One region of the Sporolactobacillus terrae genome, then DNA from elsewhere that is predicted to be linked to it. Evidence: riboswitches for the same ligand, from Rfam matches in the RefSeq annotation. Region 1 holds a riboswitch; each other region holds the start of a gene.
The links. Region 1 has a riboswitch for S-adenosylmethionine ahead of K7399_RS02680 (methionine ABC transporter ATP-binding protein). Riboswitches for the same ligand answer to the same signal wherever they lie in the genome.
Positions count from the first base shown of each region.

Region 2: it holds a riboswitch for S-adenosylmethionine, as region 1 does, so the genes downstream of both, metE (5-methyltetrahydropteroyltriglutamate--homocysteine S-methyltransferase) here and K7399_RS02680 (methionine ABC transporter ATP-binding protein) in region 1, are expected to answer to the same signal.
Region 3: it holds a riboswitch for S-adenosylmethionine, as region 1 does, so the genes downstream of both, K7399_RS00210 (ABC transporter substrate-binding protein) here and K7399_RS02680 (methionine ABC transporter ATP-binding protein) in region 1, are expected to answer to the same signal.
Region 4: it holds a riboswitch for S-adenosylmethionine, as region 1 does, so the genes downstream of both, K7399_RS10315 (Fur-regulated basic protein FbpA) here and K7399_RS02680 (methionine ABC transporter ATP-binding protein) in region 1, are expected to answer to the same signal.

Region 1 is NZ_CP082837.1:594,773-598,988, forward strand. It holds gene sigI (RNA polymerase sigma-I factor) at 1-739, shown strand, start outside; gene K7399_RS02675 (anti-sigma factor domain-containing protein) at 790-1,707, shown strand; SAM riboswitch class I at 1,854-1,969, shown strand; gene K7399_RS02680 (methionine ABC transporter ATP-binding protein) at 2,133-3,152, shown strand; gene K7399_RS02685 (methionine ABC transporter permease) at 3,145-3,810, shown strand; gene K7399_RS02690 (MetQ/NlpA family ABC transporter substrate-binding protein) at 3,884-4,216, shown strand, end outside.
Region 2 is NZ_CP082837.1:1,854,125-1,858,340, forward strand. It holds gene K7399_RS08780 (putative bifunctional diguanylate cyclase/phosphodiesterase) at 1-1,416, opposite strand, end outside; SAM riboswitch class I at 1,724-1,838, shown strand; gene metE (5-methyltetrahydropteroyltriglutamate--homocysteine S-methyltransferase) at 1,928-4,216, shown strand, end outside.
Region 3 is NZ_CP082837.1:42,897-47,112, reverse strand. It holds gene K7399_RS00215 (transporter substrate-binding domain-containing protein) at 56-865, opposite strand; SAM riboswitch class I at 1,390-1,493, shown strand; gene K7399_RS00210 (ABC transporter substrate-binding protein) at 1,768-3,357, shown strand; gene K7399_RS00205 (ABC transporter permease) at 3,405-4,216, shown strand, end outside.
Region 4 is NZ_CP082837.1:2,160,163-2,164,378, reverse strand. It holds gene K7399_RS10325 (iron-containing alcohol dehydrogenase family protein) at 1-455, shown strand, start outside; gene K7399_RS10320 (amidohydrolase) at 474-1,652, shown strand; SAM riboswitch class I at 1,719-1,826, shown strand; gene K7399_RS10315 (Fur-regulated basic protein FbpA) at 1,915-2,073, shown strand; gene K7399_RS10310 (EAL domain-containing protein) at 2,113-4,216, opposite strand, start outside.

The DNA of each region.
Region 1 (4,216 bases):
ATTAGGCGGAGCGTTTAATATTTCGCTTGAAAATAATATATCCCAAGTACAACAGGGAAATGAAATCTTGAGAAACTCAATTATCGAATCCTACAAACCTTTTATTAAAAAGGTTGTTTCTAAAGTATGCAATCGTTTTATCGATCAAACAATGGACGAATTCAGTGTGGGTCTCGTTGCGTTCAACGAGGCGATCAATCAATATCAGAACGGTCAGGGGAGTAAATTTCTGACTTTTGCCGATATGGTTATTCGTCGCCGAATCATCGATTTTATTCGAAAAGAATCCCGACAAGTACGCCATATTTACTTGGATCAGACAAAACCATCGGATGAAAATACGATGGAAGAAAGCTTTATCGAACAACAAGCGGCGATTGATCACTATGAAGAACAGCGTCGCATTCAAGAACGAATGGAACAGATTGAAAGCTACCGCGCACTGCTGCTCGATTACGGCATTACGTTTGATGTACTGAGCAAACACTGCCCGAAACATGCAGATGCACGCGAAAATGCAAAAGTTTCTGCGAAATTACTTGTTGAACATAAGGAATTGGTCGCTTACTTAAAGAAAAAAAAGCAGTTACCGATAAAAGATTTGTTACAATTTGTTTCGTGCTCCCGTAAAACGATTGAAAGGAATCGAAAGTATATAATAGCTTTAGCACTCATCTATATTGGTGGGTTCAGCGCATTACGGTCCTATATTGAACCAGAAATGGAGACGGTTCAATGACCTGAGAAAGGTGGGGAGAAACACTGATTAAACAAGATCAGGGTGTACTCATTTCCAAGAGAGGGCGCCGTGCCGTCGTTTTAACTGATGACGGAGATTTTAAGTCCGTTCATCTCACACGGACGGCGAGATTGTCGATTGGCCAAACCGTTACGGCGGCACACCTTGCTCATTTCTTCCTTCTTCCCAAATCGCTTATGATACCGATGATGGCACTGAGCATCTCCGTGCTCTGTTTTCTGCCGCTTTCACACAGCTCATACGCGCCCCCAGGGCCTGTTGCCGCTTATGTATATTTTGATCTGAAAGCGAGCGTTGAAGCAAGTGTAGACCGCAATATGAACATTATTTCTGTTCAACCTTTAAACCAAGAGGCAAAACAATTTATTCAAGAACGCCCAATGCTTCAGAATGGGTCTTTTCAAGAACTGAGCGCAGCGCTGCTTTCAAAATTGGGCAACGATTCGGGCAGCTCGCTTTGCATTGTTACGTCCGTTCTTACGGATCAAATCAGCCATTCGCAGCGAACGGATTTCACTAGTGGTCTGACTGCAGCATTCAAAAGCAGTACACGTCGCGCAATAAAGGCGAACGGTATCGGCGTGCAATGGCTGCATACGTCGCTTCAGCAAAAACGAGCGGCTGAAGCACGCGGTTTGTCGGCGGGCAAGTATCTGCTTTATTTAAATGCGAATGCCTATGGGAAAACGTTATCCCTTGATGATGCCCGACAGCTGTCCGCCGAGAAAATTCGCGAACGGTCGGCGTCGCTTTCACTCCCTTGGCGCGCTTTATTTAAGGAAACGAAAAGTATTCGGGCGAATCATCCAAAAGCGGAGCAGGCCGTATCGGACTGGCAGCATGCACATCCGCTCTTTCAGAATCCGTTTCAATCGAGAGACCGGTTCATCGATCAAAGGGACAGTGGTTACCACGATCTGAATAGTCGCACTGCGTGTTATGCCTGAACGGTATAAAGGGGATTAAGATCAAGGAAAACCGGTGTGACGGTGTACTGTGATAAGCTTGATCGAAGCAGCACGGGGAATAATAAAAAGATTTGACACGAACCGTTTTGGATGGTAAATTAAGTACACTCAATTGAATAGAAAAACTCTTATCCAGAGTGGCGGAGGGACTGGCCCGATGATGCCCGGCAACCTGATTGCGCATGCGCAAAGTCAAGGTGCTAATTCCTACAGAAGTGTAATGTATTCTGGCAGATGAGAGAGGCGGACCCACCTCTCTCAAGGCGGGTTTTTTTATTGGAGAATCATGAATGAACAAGAGGTGAAGAGGCCGGAAACGTTTCATAATCGAACCGAAAACACAGGAAAACAGTTTTTTTATGCCTTGGATAGCGTTGTGTAATTTTTGAAAGCGGTGAACGCATTTGATTCAATTAAGCAATATTGAGAAAACGTTTCGAACTGCGAGAGGTCCTGTCCAAGCCTTAACAAGGGTTAATCTCAAGGTTCAAGAAGGAGAAGTGTTCGGTATTATCGGGTACAGCGGTGCTGGAAAAAGTACGCTGATTCGGTTGATTAATTTACTTGAGAAACCGACTTCAGGGACCATCACGATCGATGGCCACGATTTGACGAAGCTGAATGAGCGTCAGTTGCGTAAAGAACGGCGCAATATCGGTATGATCTTTCAACATTTCAATCTGCTTTGGTCGCGAACCGTTGCCGAGAATATTGCACTTCCCTTAGAGTTAACGAATACGAAAAAAGATCAGCGCGAGTCCCGAATTGCGGAATTGATCAAAATGGTGGGGTTGGAAGGAAAGGAATCGGCTTATCCCGCGCAACTGAGTGGTGGTCAAAAACAGCGTGTCGGCATTGCACGCGCTCTGGCGAACAATCCAAAGGTGCTTTTGTGCGATGAAGCAACGTCTGCACTTGATCCCAAAACGACCGATTCAATTCTTTCGCTTTTGTCATCGATCAATCAATCATTAGGCATAACGATCCTATTGATTACCCATGAAATGTCCGTCATTCAAAAGATATGCAGCCGCGTCGCAGTTCTTGACCATGGATGCATTGTCGAAGAGGGCGGCGTTACCGAGGTGTTCCAACACCCGAAACAGCAGATAACGAAAGCATTCATCGGTAGTTCCGATGACGGCCGCAGGCAGAAGGCAGCACGTTTGCGTGATTTGGCGCCGAAGCGTGCAACACTGGTTCATCTAAGTGCGGATAATCCGCAGCTTCTTCAGAAAAATCTTGCCCGACTGCTTGCCAACACGAAGCTTTCAGTTAAAGTGCTGGGGACTGAGCGTTCAGATAAGGACCATCAGGAGAAGACATTGCTTGCCGTCGAAGGAACTATCCATGTGATGAACGATGCTTTTGCAGCGATTCGTTCCGAGCATGCAGCAATCGAGGTGCTCAATTCTAATGAGTGAATGGCTTCAAGCGGTTGATTGGCCCGGCATGTGGCTGGCAACCGGACAAACACTTTATATGACGATTATATCGGGTGTTTTTACATTGATTTTAGGTATTCTTTTAGGTTTACTGCTCTATTTAACCGCAAAAGGCGGACTTTTTGAAAATCAGGTGGTCTATGGTCTGATCGCCTCATTTGTCAATACTTTCCGATCAATCCCGTTTATCATCTTAATTATTCTTTTGATCCCGTTCACAATGCTCCTGCTTGGCACAATGATTGGAGCAACTGCGGCGTTGCCGGCAATTATTATTGGTTCGGCTCCGTTCTATGGCCGACTGGTTGAAATTGGACTTAGAGAAGTGGACAAAGGCGTCATCGAAGCCGCTCAAGCAATGGGGGCAACGCGGTGGCAGATTGTTCTGAAGGTCTTGCTTCCCGAGGCGATGCCGGCGTTATCCTCAGGGATGACGGTAACTTTTATTGCTCTGATCGGCAATACGGCAATGGCGGGTGTTATTGGTGCCGGCGGTTTAGGCACGATTGCATATAATGAAGGTTTTCAAACAAATAATAACTTGATTACGTTCATTGCAACGCTCATCATCCTAGTCATTGTTTTTTTGATTCAATACATTGGCGATCGCATCACGCGACGTGTAGACAAGAGATAGACAGCTAAAAGCTGATCATAAAAAATGATGGTAAAAAAATCATGGCAACACATCTTAATTGGGGGTTACAACTATGAAAAAGTCAATTGTTTTTTCGCTTGTTCTAGCATTCGCACTCATTCTCAGCGCATGCGCACAATCGGCAGGATCGTCTCAAAAGACGCAAACACTCACTGTCGGTGCATCAGCAGTTCCTCATGCACAAATCTTGAAACAAGCGGTACCGCTGCTGAAGAAAAAAGGGATTAACTTGAAAGTAAAAGTGTTCCAAGACTATGTATTGCCCAACCAGGCGCTTGCATCAAAACAATTGGACGCCAATTACTTCCAGCACGTTCCTTTCCTAGATCTCTATAATAAACAACACAATACAGATTTAGTTAATGCAGGAAAAATCCACATTGAA
Region 2 (4,216 bases), 1.3 Mb from region 1:
TTGTTTGACAACCGTCTCATCACGAAACTGATTAAACGACAGATTAACCGAGATGGGGACATTCAACGCACCTGTCTCCTGCCATTTTTTCATTTGTCTGCATGCCTCATTCAGCACCCACCAGCCGATTTCCCGAATGATGCCCGTTTCCTCGGCCACCGCAATAAAGCCGCTTGGCGGCAATATGCCGTGACTCGGGTGCTCCCATCGTAGCAGCGCCTCTACACCGACGAGTGCACCGCTGCCGGCATCGACTTGCGGCTGATAATACAACACAAATTGTTGCTTGTACAATGCCTTTTGCAGCTCATCCTCAATACATATCTTTTTCATCAACTGCTGATGAAGCATCGTGTTATAGAAAAAATAGCTTTCTTTTGTGTCCTTCTTTGCTTCGCGCAATGCAGCATCGGCACAGCCAAAGAGCTGCACACTGTTGGCGCCATCTTGAGGAAAGCGTGAGATACCGATACTGTATGTCGCATAGATCTCTTTGCCATCAACGATGAACGGCAGCTCAGAAGTATGTGTCAACAGTTCGGCGGCATCAATGAGTTCGCTCCTACTCAAACGATTCTTGAACAAAATCATGAATTCATCACTGCTGATACGGTAGAGTTCTGCCGCAAGCGGTTCAAGTGCTGCATTGATACGCCCGGAGAGCATGATCAGCAATTTATTTCCAATCGTCCGCCCATACATTTCATTAATCATCTTCAGCCGATCGATATTGATCTTAAACACGGAAAAGGAATGGTCTTTGCGCTGATCGATCATCGCTTCAATGACTTCCTCAGCAACCAGTTGATTCGGCAATCCGGTAAGCGGATCATGATAAGCCTTAAATCGAATCGCCTCTTCCTTTTTTTGATCATTGTTATCTTTTAATTGCTGATAATTTTCCATAATCAGCTGCAAGTTCAAGTTAACGATTTTTTCCAACGCTTTAGAAATGATTAGCGCCTGTTCGCGACAATTCACTTGTCGATTGATCGCCTCAATGATGCAATTAATGAAACCATGTGACAAAGCAATCTGGTTGGACAAATCCAGCTGATAGCGGAAGCACAAAAGCGCCTGTTCACGACTGGAACGTATAAAGCGTTGGTCAAGAACGCCGCTTAAAAACATTTGCGTAATTTCAACGTTTTTATCGCGAATCGTTGTGCTTAATGATCTTGGTAAAAGCGTGCTCTGAAACTTAAAAAGATCAAACACAAATTCGGTTGTTGCATCAGCAATCTCATCACTTAAGCGGAGCAGAAATGGCCGAACCCAGCGCAGTAGTTGCAGATCAAACAAATGAAGATTGAGCAGTTGAATCCGTCGGCGTATCCGATGATCGCTGATTGACAACTCTGCAGGCTGTTCTTTTACTTTTTTTAACCAGTTTGCTTTGTTCCATTGGTCACTCATCGTTTGGCGTGCTCCCTCGTCAGTTCTTAATCTAGCGTTGAATGTTCATTATTTATATCGTCAGATACGAATGAAACATGAACACATTGGTTTTCAAGACTAATTTTGTGTCATTCGTTGTTCCGAATAGCCGACTGATGTCGCTTTTCATACACGTATTAATCGCTTTTATGTAGCATTGTAAGCTTTTCTCCCTAAATGTGCATGATGCTACAAGACTATTTATTGTGAAAAACGAATAATTTTGTGAAATTTATGCATTGACGGTCCATGTAATCCATGATAGTATTCAAGTTAACTTAATAAACTCTTATTAAGAGCGGCGGAGGGACTGGCCCTATGAAGCCCGGCAACCTTTCAGATTTATGAAAAGGTGCTAATTCCAGCAAGATTTTCCAATGCGAAGTCTTGAAAAATAAGAGGGTGCGGATTGTCACAGAAGCCTCTCTAACTAGAGAGGCTTTTTATTTGCCCCACTTAACCAAGCGGATTGAAACAGGAGGATGAAAGAATGGGTAAAGTATTGAGCGCGAATCTCGGCTATCCAAGAATTGGGGAAAAAAGAGAATGGAAGCGAGCTCTCGAAGCTTTTTGGGCAGGCAAATCATCAAAAGAAACTTTTTTAGAAACCATTAAAACGTTACGACTCAGCTACTTAAAAAAACAAAAGGATCTCGGCGTTGATCTGATTCCGATTGGCGATTTCAGTCTCTATGACCATGTTCTCGACACCGCGGTTCTCTTCGGCTTGATTCCTGATCGTTTTCAAACGGATGAAAAAGAGATAGCTTTAGAGACCTATTTCTCCATCGCACGAGGAAATCAGGATGCCGAAGCATCGGAAATGACCAAATGGTTTGACACAAACTATCACTATATCGTTCCGGAAATCAGCAATGACACGAAACCGCATCTGACGAAAAACCGTCTTCTTGATCTCTTCAATGAAGCCAAAAACGAACTTGGCATTGTTGGAAAACCGGTGATTGTCGGACCGATCACTTTATTAAAATTGGCAAAAGGCTATGATTCCGATCACTTCGACACATTGCTTGACGCGCTGCTTCCTCTCTATGTTCAAGTACTTGCTGAACTGCAGGAAGCCGGAGCAGAGTGGGTACAAATTGATGAACCGATTCTGGTCAAAGCACAAAGTGAGGAAGATCTTGCCGCATTCAGCAAGGCTTACGCCTACATCAAGAAAAATGTTCCTGAATTGAAGTTGCTGCTGCAAACGTATTTCGAGGCGCTGGATCACTATCAAGAAGTGACTGCTCTTCCGGTTGACGGATTCGGATTTGATTTTGTTGCCGGTAAAGCGGGAAATCTTGCAGCCATCAAGACCTACGGGTTTCCAAAAGATAAAGTACTTGCAGCAGGAGTCGTCGACGGCCGTAACATTTGGAAAACCGATCTTTCCGCAACTTTTACGGAATTACAAACCTTGCTCTCTGCAGTAAAAGATCATAAGAATCTTTGGGTAACGCCATCGTCAAGCCTTCTTCATGTTCCGGTAACGGTTTCCAATGAAACGGAGCTTGATCCTGTTTTAAAGCATGCCCTTGCATTTGCTGATGAAAAACTAGGCGAAATTGTGGTTCTTGCCAAGGGACTGAATGAAAGCGAGGCAGCAATCTACGGTGCTGTTGAGCAAAATCGTGCTGATCTGAACGCCCTGCAGCAGTCGGTTCACCGCAATAATGCAGCGGTTCAAGCAGAGCTGGATCAATTGAGCAAAGAACTTCCAACGCGACCTGCTTCCTTCGATTTGCGTCAACAGGTGCAAGCGGATGCGTTCCAACTGCCACCGCTTCCGACCACAACAATCGGCAGCTTCCCGCAAACAAAAGAAGTTCGCCAAGCACGCCGCAATTGGCGCAAGGGCGAATGGTCGGACAGCCAATATGATCAATTTATTAAAGAAGAAACGAAAAAATGGATTGACATTCAAGAGGAAATCGGTCTGGATGTACTGGTACACGGCGAATTCGAACGCAACGATATGGTTGAGTATTTCGGTGAAAAACTGGACGGCTTTGCATTCACGCGCTTCGGATGGGTCCAATCGTACGGCTCCCGCTGCGTGAAGCCGCCACTGATCTTTGGTGATGTTTCCTGGAAAGAACCGATGACCGTAAAGGAAAGTGCCTATGCACAATCCTTAACCAATAAACCGGTTAAAGGGATGCTCACCGGCCCGGTCACCATTTATAACTGGTCTTTCGTTCGAAACGACATTAGTCAAGCCAGCGTCTTTAACCAGATTGCGCTTGCACTTAAAAAAGAAGTCCATGCACTTGAAGAAGCCAATATCCGTATGATTCAGGTTGACGAACCCGCGCTTCGCGAAGGGCTTCCGCTTAAGGAAGAGAAGAAAGCAGGCTACCTGCACGATGCTGTTTATTCGTTCAGGCTTGCGACAACCTTTGTTAAAAACGACACACAGATTCATACGCATATGTGTTATTCCGAATTCGATGAAATCATCGACACCATCGATGCTTTGGATACGGATGTGATCTCGATTGAAGCGGCACGCAGCCACGGCGAAATCATTGCAACCTTCGAGGACTTCCATTACAAGAAGGGGATTGGCCTCGGTGTCTATGATATTCACAGCCCACGCATTCCAAGTGTAGCGGAAATGAAATCCTACGCCGAACGCGCATTGAACGTTCTTGATCCAAAAGTTGTTTGGATCAACCCGGATTGCGGCTTAAAAACACGCCGCACGGAAGAAACCGTCCCTGCACTTAAAAATATGGTTGAAGCAGCGCAGCAAGTGCGCGCCGAACTCAGC
Region 3 (4,216 bases), 550 kb from region 1:
AATACTGAAAAGACAATGTCGTATGGCTCATGATTTGACGCGTGTAATCACTTGTTTATTCCTTAACATACTTCACTTGTTCGATAATCCATTTTTCATATTGTCCTTTGTATTTGGTGATCGCAGTGTTTACCGCATCCTTAAAATCTTTGCTTGAGTGATTCGGCATTGCGATCGCTGCACCGGCAGTATCGTCATTGTATTTTAAATTTGTTTGCGCAAGCGACGGATTCGCTCGAATGAGCAGCTCAGCGGTTGGTACGTCAACGAGCATAGCATCGGCCTTATTATGGGCAACGGCAAGCGCCAAGTCATTCGATTTCCCGAGGAGTTTTAAATGTGCTTTTGGAAAATACTTTTGAGTAACCGCCTGCTGAGTCGAGGAATTAATCGTAGCCACGGTCGCATTTTTCAACGCAGAAGGCTTCGCGTATTTACTCAATTCACTTTTCCTTACAACAAACACATTGGTGCTTTTATAGTAGACTTTTGAAAAATCCGCCGCTTTCTCACGTTCCGGTGTCGGACTCATTGCAGAAACGATCATATCTATTTTTCCGCTCTGCAAAGCCGGCAGCAATCCATCAAAATCCATATCCTTAATCTCGTATTTGACATCCATCTGCTTGGCAATGCGCTTCACCAGTTCAAGATCAGCACCTTTAATCTCATTTTTGCCGTTGTTGCTGTAATGAAATTCATACGGAGGGGTTGCTGCACTGAGGCCAACAACGAGTGTTCCCCTCGCCTTGATCTTTTCCAAACTCGTCTTCTTGTCCCCATTGCTTCCACAAGCAGCTAGCGAGAACATCAGAATGAAAGTAAAAGACAATGCTGAAATGATTTTAAATACCCTTTTCCCCAACTCAATACATCTCCTTTAACGATAGATTTATATCAGCTCATTTTGAATAGTGAGATAATATTAATACGTATTATAACGTTATGTCTTTCAATGACTTAATATTATATTCTAAATATTGCAATGTCAATATAATATTTTAATATGTCTTAACATTTTGTTATATTATCTGACATAAAAATCTTGTAAATGTTGATAGATCAAGCATTTACAAAGGAAAAATAATTTCATTAGAAAAACTAGGCTACCTTGTTCCTTAATCTCCAGCCATGTGTGATCGTCTCGTGTCTTTTCGGTGCTGAATCGCCGCTTCGGTTACTCGCTGGCACGCATCAACTAAGCGCGATCCCGCAGGCGCCAGAGTACCTCCGCTTGGATTCTTGCCAAGACACGGGTCTATTGGTTTAAAGACGGCGCAAAATCTTATGCTTTCTTATCCTGTTAGAAAAACTAGGCTACGCCTAAGGTATTGAATTAAGAAACACATTAATATATAATGTTTTCAATTGAATACAGGAATCACATACTTCTTATCAAGAGAAGCTGAGGGACTGGCCCGATGAAGCTTCAGCAACCGTCGTTGTAGGGCGACAAGGTGCTAAGTCCAGCAGGGAAATCTGAAAGATAAGGAAACCGACCAAGTGTTTTCTTATACCATTAAGAGAGCGCTTTTTTCATTTCTTTAATTTGGGATGAATGGGTTTGCTGAAGACAAAGGAGGGAATGGCTCACTGCTAAGCAAGTTAGGTTGGCGTTTTTCCTAGTAAACCTATAAAATTACCAAAATAATTTTACATAGGTTTCGAGATTTTAGCTCTACGCTTTAAAATTGCATTTTGGAATGAATTGCATGTAAATTCATAGTAAAAAGGTAAATTTAATATTTTTAATGGAGGTATTTTGCTGTGAACCATCTTCGAATGAATCGTTTTATTTGTTTAATTATTGGATTAACTCTGGTGTTTACTCTCGTCGGCTGCGGATCGCAAGCTTCCGATCAAACGGATTCTGCCCCTACAAAAGGGGGAACTTTGAAAGTGGCCTATGCTTCAGAACCCGATACATTAGATTGGTCGTTTACTTCGGCCACCGCAACACGGGATATCGGTTGGAATATTTTCGAAACACTTTTTGCTTTGGATAAAAATTACACGATTAAGCCGTTACTAGCAACCGGTTATAAAGTAAGCAGCGATAAGAAAACCTACACCATCACGCTTCGCAAACATGTCCCGTTTCAAGACGGATCGGTGATGTCGGCCGATGATGTCATTGCTTCGCTGGACCGATGGAGAAAAGTATCTTCTGTAGGCCAAATCACGAACAGCTATATTAAAAAAGTAAGCAAATTAAATGATCAGACCCTTCGTGTTGATTTGAAAACGCCTTACTCCTCCTTTATCGAAAGTATGAGCGCACCGAAATCTGCATTGGCGATCATTCCTGAAAAAATAGCGAAACAAGCGCTTGATCAACCTTTAAATACAAAGCAGCTCATCGGAACCGGTCCCTACCAATTCGCAAAATGGGACAAAGGGCAAAAGATTGAATTAAAACGGTTTAAAAAGTACGCATCACGCAAAGAAACAAATTGGGGCGGCCTGACCGGGAAGAAAACGGCCTATTTCGACAAAATCGACTATTTGATCGTCAAAGATACGACCGTCAGGCAAAATGGTTTGAAAACCGGTTTATATGACTATGCGCAAGGCATTCCTTCAGATCTCTACGACACGTTAAAGAATTCCAAACAAGTCGCACCGGTGACTTATATCAATGGCTATTCGACGCTGACCCCCGATAAAAGTGAGCCGCCGTTCAATGACCTAAAAGCGCGGCAAGCATTGAATGCAGCGTTAAATAAAAAGGCAATTGCGCAAGCAACTTACGGAAATCAAAAGTTCTATCAGCTGGACGGCGCCCTTTTCGATCCTTCCCAAAAACAGCTCTATACCAAGGAAGGCACTGCGGGTTACCTTGCCTATAATAAAGCCAAAGCAAAACGGCTTTTGAAAGAATCAAGTTATGACGGCAAACCGCTGACGATCATTTACTCGAATGACAACGATAACTACAAACGGATTGCAGAAATCGTCAAGCAGCAAATGGAAGAAGTCGGATTTAAAGTCAATTTGGTGCCTTATGAATGGACAACCTTCCTCGCGAAATGGAAAGATCCAAAGAACTGGGATCTGGAAGTCGTCGGCTGGTCGACACGCTTCTCACCAAGTGAATTGGGCATGTTGGTGCTGAATTCGAATAATAGCGGCTGGTATGAAAGCCAAAAATGGTCTTCCCTTTTAACGCAATGGGGAAAGGCGGACACAGATGTTCAAAGAAAAGCCGTTTTGAAACAAATGAACGAAACGGTATACAGCGAACTGCCTTTCTATAAGATCGCAAACGAATCATCGTTTGATCTGCGAAGCACCAAGCTGCACTATGACAGTTGGTTAGGTGAACGATTCTGGAACACTTGGAAGACAAGTGAATGAGACCGTGCATCGTCTGAGTCGTTCCATCAGATGAAGGAGGAAAAGTCTTGCTTAGATATATCGCAACGCGTGTCGTATCGTTAATCCCTATATTATTTATTGTCAGCTTGATTGTCTTTTTGATCATACACTTGACCCCAGGCAATCCCGCTGCCCTGATTTTGGGACAAGACGCCAGCCGCGCAAGTATTCATCAATTAGAGAATAAATTGGGGCTCAATGAACCTTTGTCTATTCAATATTTGGATTGGATGAAGAAACTCTTAACCGGAGACTTAGGCCAATCGGTGTATTCATCTGAATCTGTAAAAGGAATCATCGCTTCCCATATCGGACCAACCATTAATTTGACGGTCTTTGCACTTGTCTTAACATTACTTGTTGCGATCCCTACAGCTGTCATCGCTGTTTGGAAGCGCAATACATTACTAGATCCTATTTTCATTTCGCTTTCTTTACTCGGCGTCTCCATCCCTGCGTTTTGGCTGGCCATACTGCTTGTTTTGATTTTTGCGGTCACGTTTCCTATTTTCCCGGTTGCAGGATATGTTCCGCTTTCCAGAAATTTCTTCAACGGGCTCTACCACCTCTTCCTGCCGGCCGTTATTTTAGCTTGCGTGGAGACGGGGTTGATCGCAAGAATGCTGCGCGACGGCATGCTGGAAGCAATTGGCCAGAACTATACGAAAACGGCTCGAGCAAAAGGGCTTAGTGAAAGCGCCGTGCTTTTAAAACATGTATTTGTCAATGCCTTGATTCCTACAACAACCGTTGTCGGTACGATGGTTGCCGGACTATTAGGCGGGACGGTTATCGTGGAGACAATTTTCACGATTCCAGGTATCGGTCAATTGTTAAT
Region 4 (4,216 bases), 1.6 Mb from region 1:
AAATCAGTCCGGCCTTCCGAATTATCTCTGATGTTATTGTCGGAATTTCCGGAACGGTCGGCAGTTTCGCCCGCGATTATGGGCGCGCTTCCGGTGCCCATGCGATTCATAATGCGATGATCAAGATCCAAGGCATGAGCCGCTACCAGCATGGCATCAAGGTCGCATATGGGTTGCTTGTCCTGCTTGCCACATTGGGACAGCATGCGGAAGTGCGCAAGCTGCTGCCTTTTTATAGGCGAGTTGGTCTCATTGACGCATTGGAGCAGTTCAGACTGAAGAATGTCAATGAGGCGAAGCAAATTCTGGCCAAAGAATGCGTGGAGACGGAGATTGGTTTCCGTTTTGTCTTCAAAACATTTGATGAAGCGTTTATTCTGAATGCATTAAATCAGGTGGAGACGCTTGCAAACGAAAGCAGCGATGCAACGCTTACGCCGCAGTCTCGATCATAAGGCAGATGAATAGAAAAGATGAGCCAAATTTTAGATGAAGAAACAACATATCTCACGCTTTTTAAAACATTGCATCAGCACCCGGAACGATCGCTGCACGAGCATGAAACAACCAATCTGATTAAAAAAAGGCTTCAGGACCTTTCCATTTCGCTAAGGGAGAGCCATCTTGAAACGGGAGTTTTCGCCGATATCTCAGGTGATCCGGACGGTCCGGCTATCGGACTTCGCGCGGATATTGATGCCTTGCCGATCCTTGAACAAACCGATCTGCCTTATAAGTCGCAAAATGACGGTGTCATGCATGCCTGTGGCCATGATTTTCATACAACCGCTTTGCTTTGGGCTGCCGATCTGTTAAAGCAAAATCAGCCGAAACTCCCGGGTACGGTTCGGTTGATTTTCCAGCCTGCTGAAGAAGCGGGACACGGAGGGCTTAAGGTGGTTAATGACGGTCAGCTCAAAGGACTTCGTGCGGTGATCGGCGTGCATAATAAACCGGATCTGCCGGTAGGAACGATTGGCATCAAATCCGGTCCGTTAATGGCTGCTTGCGATAAGTTTAAAGTTACATTTCATGGCATTGGCGGACATGCAGCGATTCCTGAACGCACGCGAGATGCGATCGTTGCTGCCTCATCGTTCATTCAAACGGTGCAATCGATTGTCAGCCGCAACATCACCCCGAAGCATGAAGCAGTGGTGAGTGTCACAAGTATTCACGGCGGCGATGTCTGGAATGTGCTGCCTGAAGCAGTTGAACTGTTGGGTACGGTACGCACTTTTTATGATGAGGACCGCGTGTTAATCATTGACCGATTTGAAGCAATTGCTGCTGGACTTCAACATGCGTACAATGTGCAGGTTCAGGTTGAGTGGGGGCAAGGCACGCCTTCAGTATTTAATAATGAAACAATAGCGAAGATCATTTACGATGCAAACAAAGCGGAGACTAACGTGGTTACCCCAGACTTATCGGTGGCCGGCGATGACTTCTCATGTTTCCAGCGTGAAGTTCCGGGCGTATTTGCCTTTATTGGGTCGAATGGACCGGAGGACTGGCATCATCCTGCGTTCCGTGTTGATCCTGCCGGAATTCAAACAGCAGCCACCTTCTACTACCGATCGGCTATCGCTGTTCTGCAAGCATTAAAAGATGAAGAAAGACCCGAACCGTCGCTGCCTGATGAACGTTAGCAAAGCATGCACATTGTAAACGACAGATCTGTGATCACCACCAAAAGAATAGCCATGATTCAGTCATGCTTATCCAGAGAGGCGGAGGGATTGGCCCTGCGAAGCCTCAGCAACCGACCCACACGTGGCACGGTGCTAATTCCACAAGCAGAATACGTTGCTTGAAGATAAGTCGAGGACACGATCGAATAAAAACCTGCTTCCTCCTCTTAGACGTGAAGGGAAAGCAGGTTTTAATTTTTTGTAAGGAGTGGTCAGCATCATGAATAGTGCGCTTCGAAAGACCGTTGAAAACAGGCGTGAACAATTAATTGAACGGTTGATTGCCCATCATGTCTACAAGAAAAATGGAAAGCATCTCTTTGAATTATCCTTATCAGAACTCGAACATGAATATAAACAGGTGCAGAAGCGCGCTTAAATTCATGGATTCACGCACCATGGCATGGTCGGCTTTTTCTTACCGTGAATCCTTTACGTTTGAGAAAAAGTCGAACTTGTCCGTCGTTACGAAATCAGGATTGGGAGTAGGCGAAGCGGTTTTGAGCATATGTGCCAAACGATTGAGCTGCTGCGAGAGGAGTGTCCGCTCCTTCTCACTCATGTTAAATACGAACCCGTACTGGAAAATCTCTGTTTTGAGTTCCTTCGCCCAAACGACTGAACCATAGAATGTAGCTGCCTTCCCAAGAATCGTTGTTTCTATTTTTAAGATCATTGAGGAATCAATCCCGAACCGTAAATCCGATAAGAAGCGCAATCCGCCCAGCCCGATATTTTCAATTAAAATACGCGATTGCCCGAGACGAACCGTTTGACCATGGAAATGATCTAATGTGACGGACGCTTTTAACGGCGATTTAAGGGCGACTCTAAAGAACTTACGCCTATTTTTATGAGGCTTTCTTTGAGCATGTCGGCTTATGTCGGCGGAACGGCCACGTTGTTTGCGCACAAATTTGGCAAACTGGTCGGCCGGTATGGGTCTAGAAAATAAATAACCTTGTACGACATCACATTTGATTTCTTTCAGCAACTGCAGCTGTTCTTGCGTTTCGACTCCTTCTGCGACTACGCGCATGTTCAAATGGTGAGCGAGATCGATGATTGATTGCGTAATAAACCGAGAGCTGTTATCGCCAGTTGCATTCAAGTCATCAATAAACGATTTATCAATTTTCAGCGTATCGATCTTGCCTTTGAATCGTTTCAGATAAGAAAGCGATGAGTAGCCGGTGCCGAAGTCGTCAAGATGAATGCCAATTCCGTTTGCTCTGAGGCCATCTAAAATCGAAAGAACCGTTGCTTCATTTTCAAGAAGCGAGGTCTCCACAATCTCAACTTCCAAATTGTGCGGGTCCAGTTTTGTTTGATTTAAAATTTCCAGAATACGTGTAACGAGGTCGTTTTCTAGAAAACGATACGCCGTTAAATTGACGGAAATTGGGAGTTCGGGTAGTCCAGCTTCCTGCCAAGCCTTATTTTGGCGACATGCCGTCTCCTCGATCCAGCGGTCGATTTGACGCATAACGCCGATTTCTTCTGCAAGCGGGATGAATTCCGTTGGTGATACAAGCCCCCATTTTGGGTGATTCCAGCGGATCAGTGCCTCAGCGCCCACAATTTGATTGGTAAAGAGATCGACCTTGGGCTGATAATATAAGTCGAATTGATGCAAATCGAGTGAATTTCTCAAGTCTGACTCTAAGGTGAACCGCTTGTAGCCAGTGATATCCATCGTGGATGTGAAGATCCGGTAACGGTTATGTTTGTCTTTCTGTGCCCAATGAAGTGCAGCGTCGGCATGTTTCATTAAAGTTGTGCCATCATCGCCATCATCAGGAAAGATACTGATCCCAAGATTGAGTGAAACCGGGATCCGGTAATCGTTAATGAGGAACGGTTCGTCAAATGCGCTGACCATGGTTTCTGCGAGATTGACGACCGTTGGATAGAAGACATTTGGACAGAGAATGAGAAACTCATCGGCACTGATTCGGGCGATAAAATGACGCACATCAAGTAAAGCTCTCAGTTTTTTCGCAAACTGTTTTAGCAATTCATCACCGGTCGGATGGCCTAATGTATCATTGATGTATTTAAAACGCTCCAGATCCAAATACATTACAGCCAGATTCTGGTGCAGCGAGTTGCTGACAATCAATTCCTGTTCCAGTTTTTTGCGGAAAAATCTGCTGTTAGGCAGATCGGTTAATTCGTCATGATTAATCAGGTATTTGGTTAACGCTTCTGCTTCTTTGCGTTTGGTTACGTCTTGAATACTGCCGATAAACGTTGCTTTGTCGCGATAGATAATTTTCTTAATCGAGCAATCAAAGTGATGCATCTCACCATCTCTGATCTTTCGAAATGAAAAATCGATGCCTTTCTCTCCAGCGACTAATTGATCGGTAATGGATCGAACGTTCGATTGATCATCCGGATGCAGCACATCAAGAATGCATGCATCTCCTGCGAGCTCTGGTTCAAGAAATGCATAGAGTTGCGGATTCCCATAAATGAGTTTTTTTCCTTGAAAAATAAAGATCGCAAAAGAAGCACTG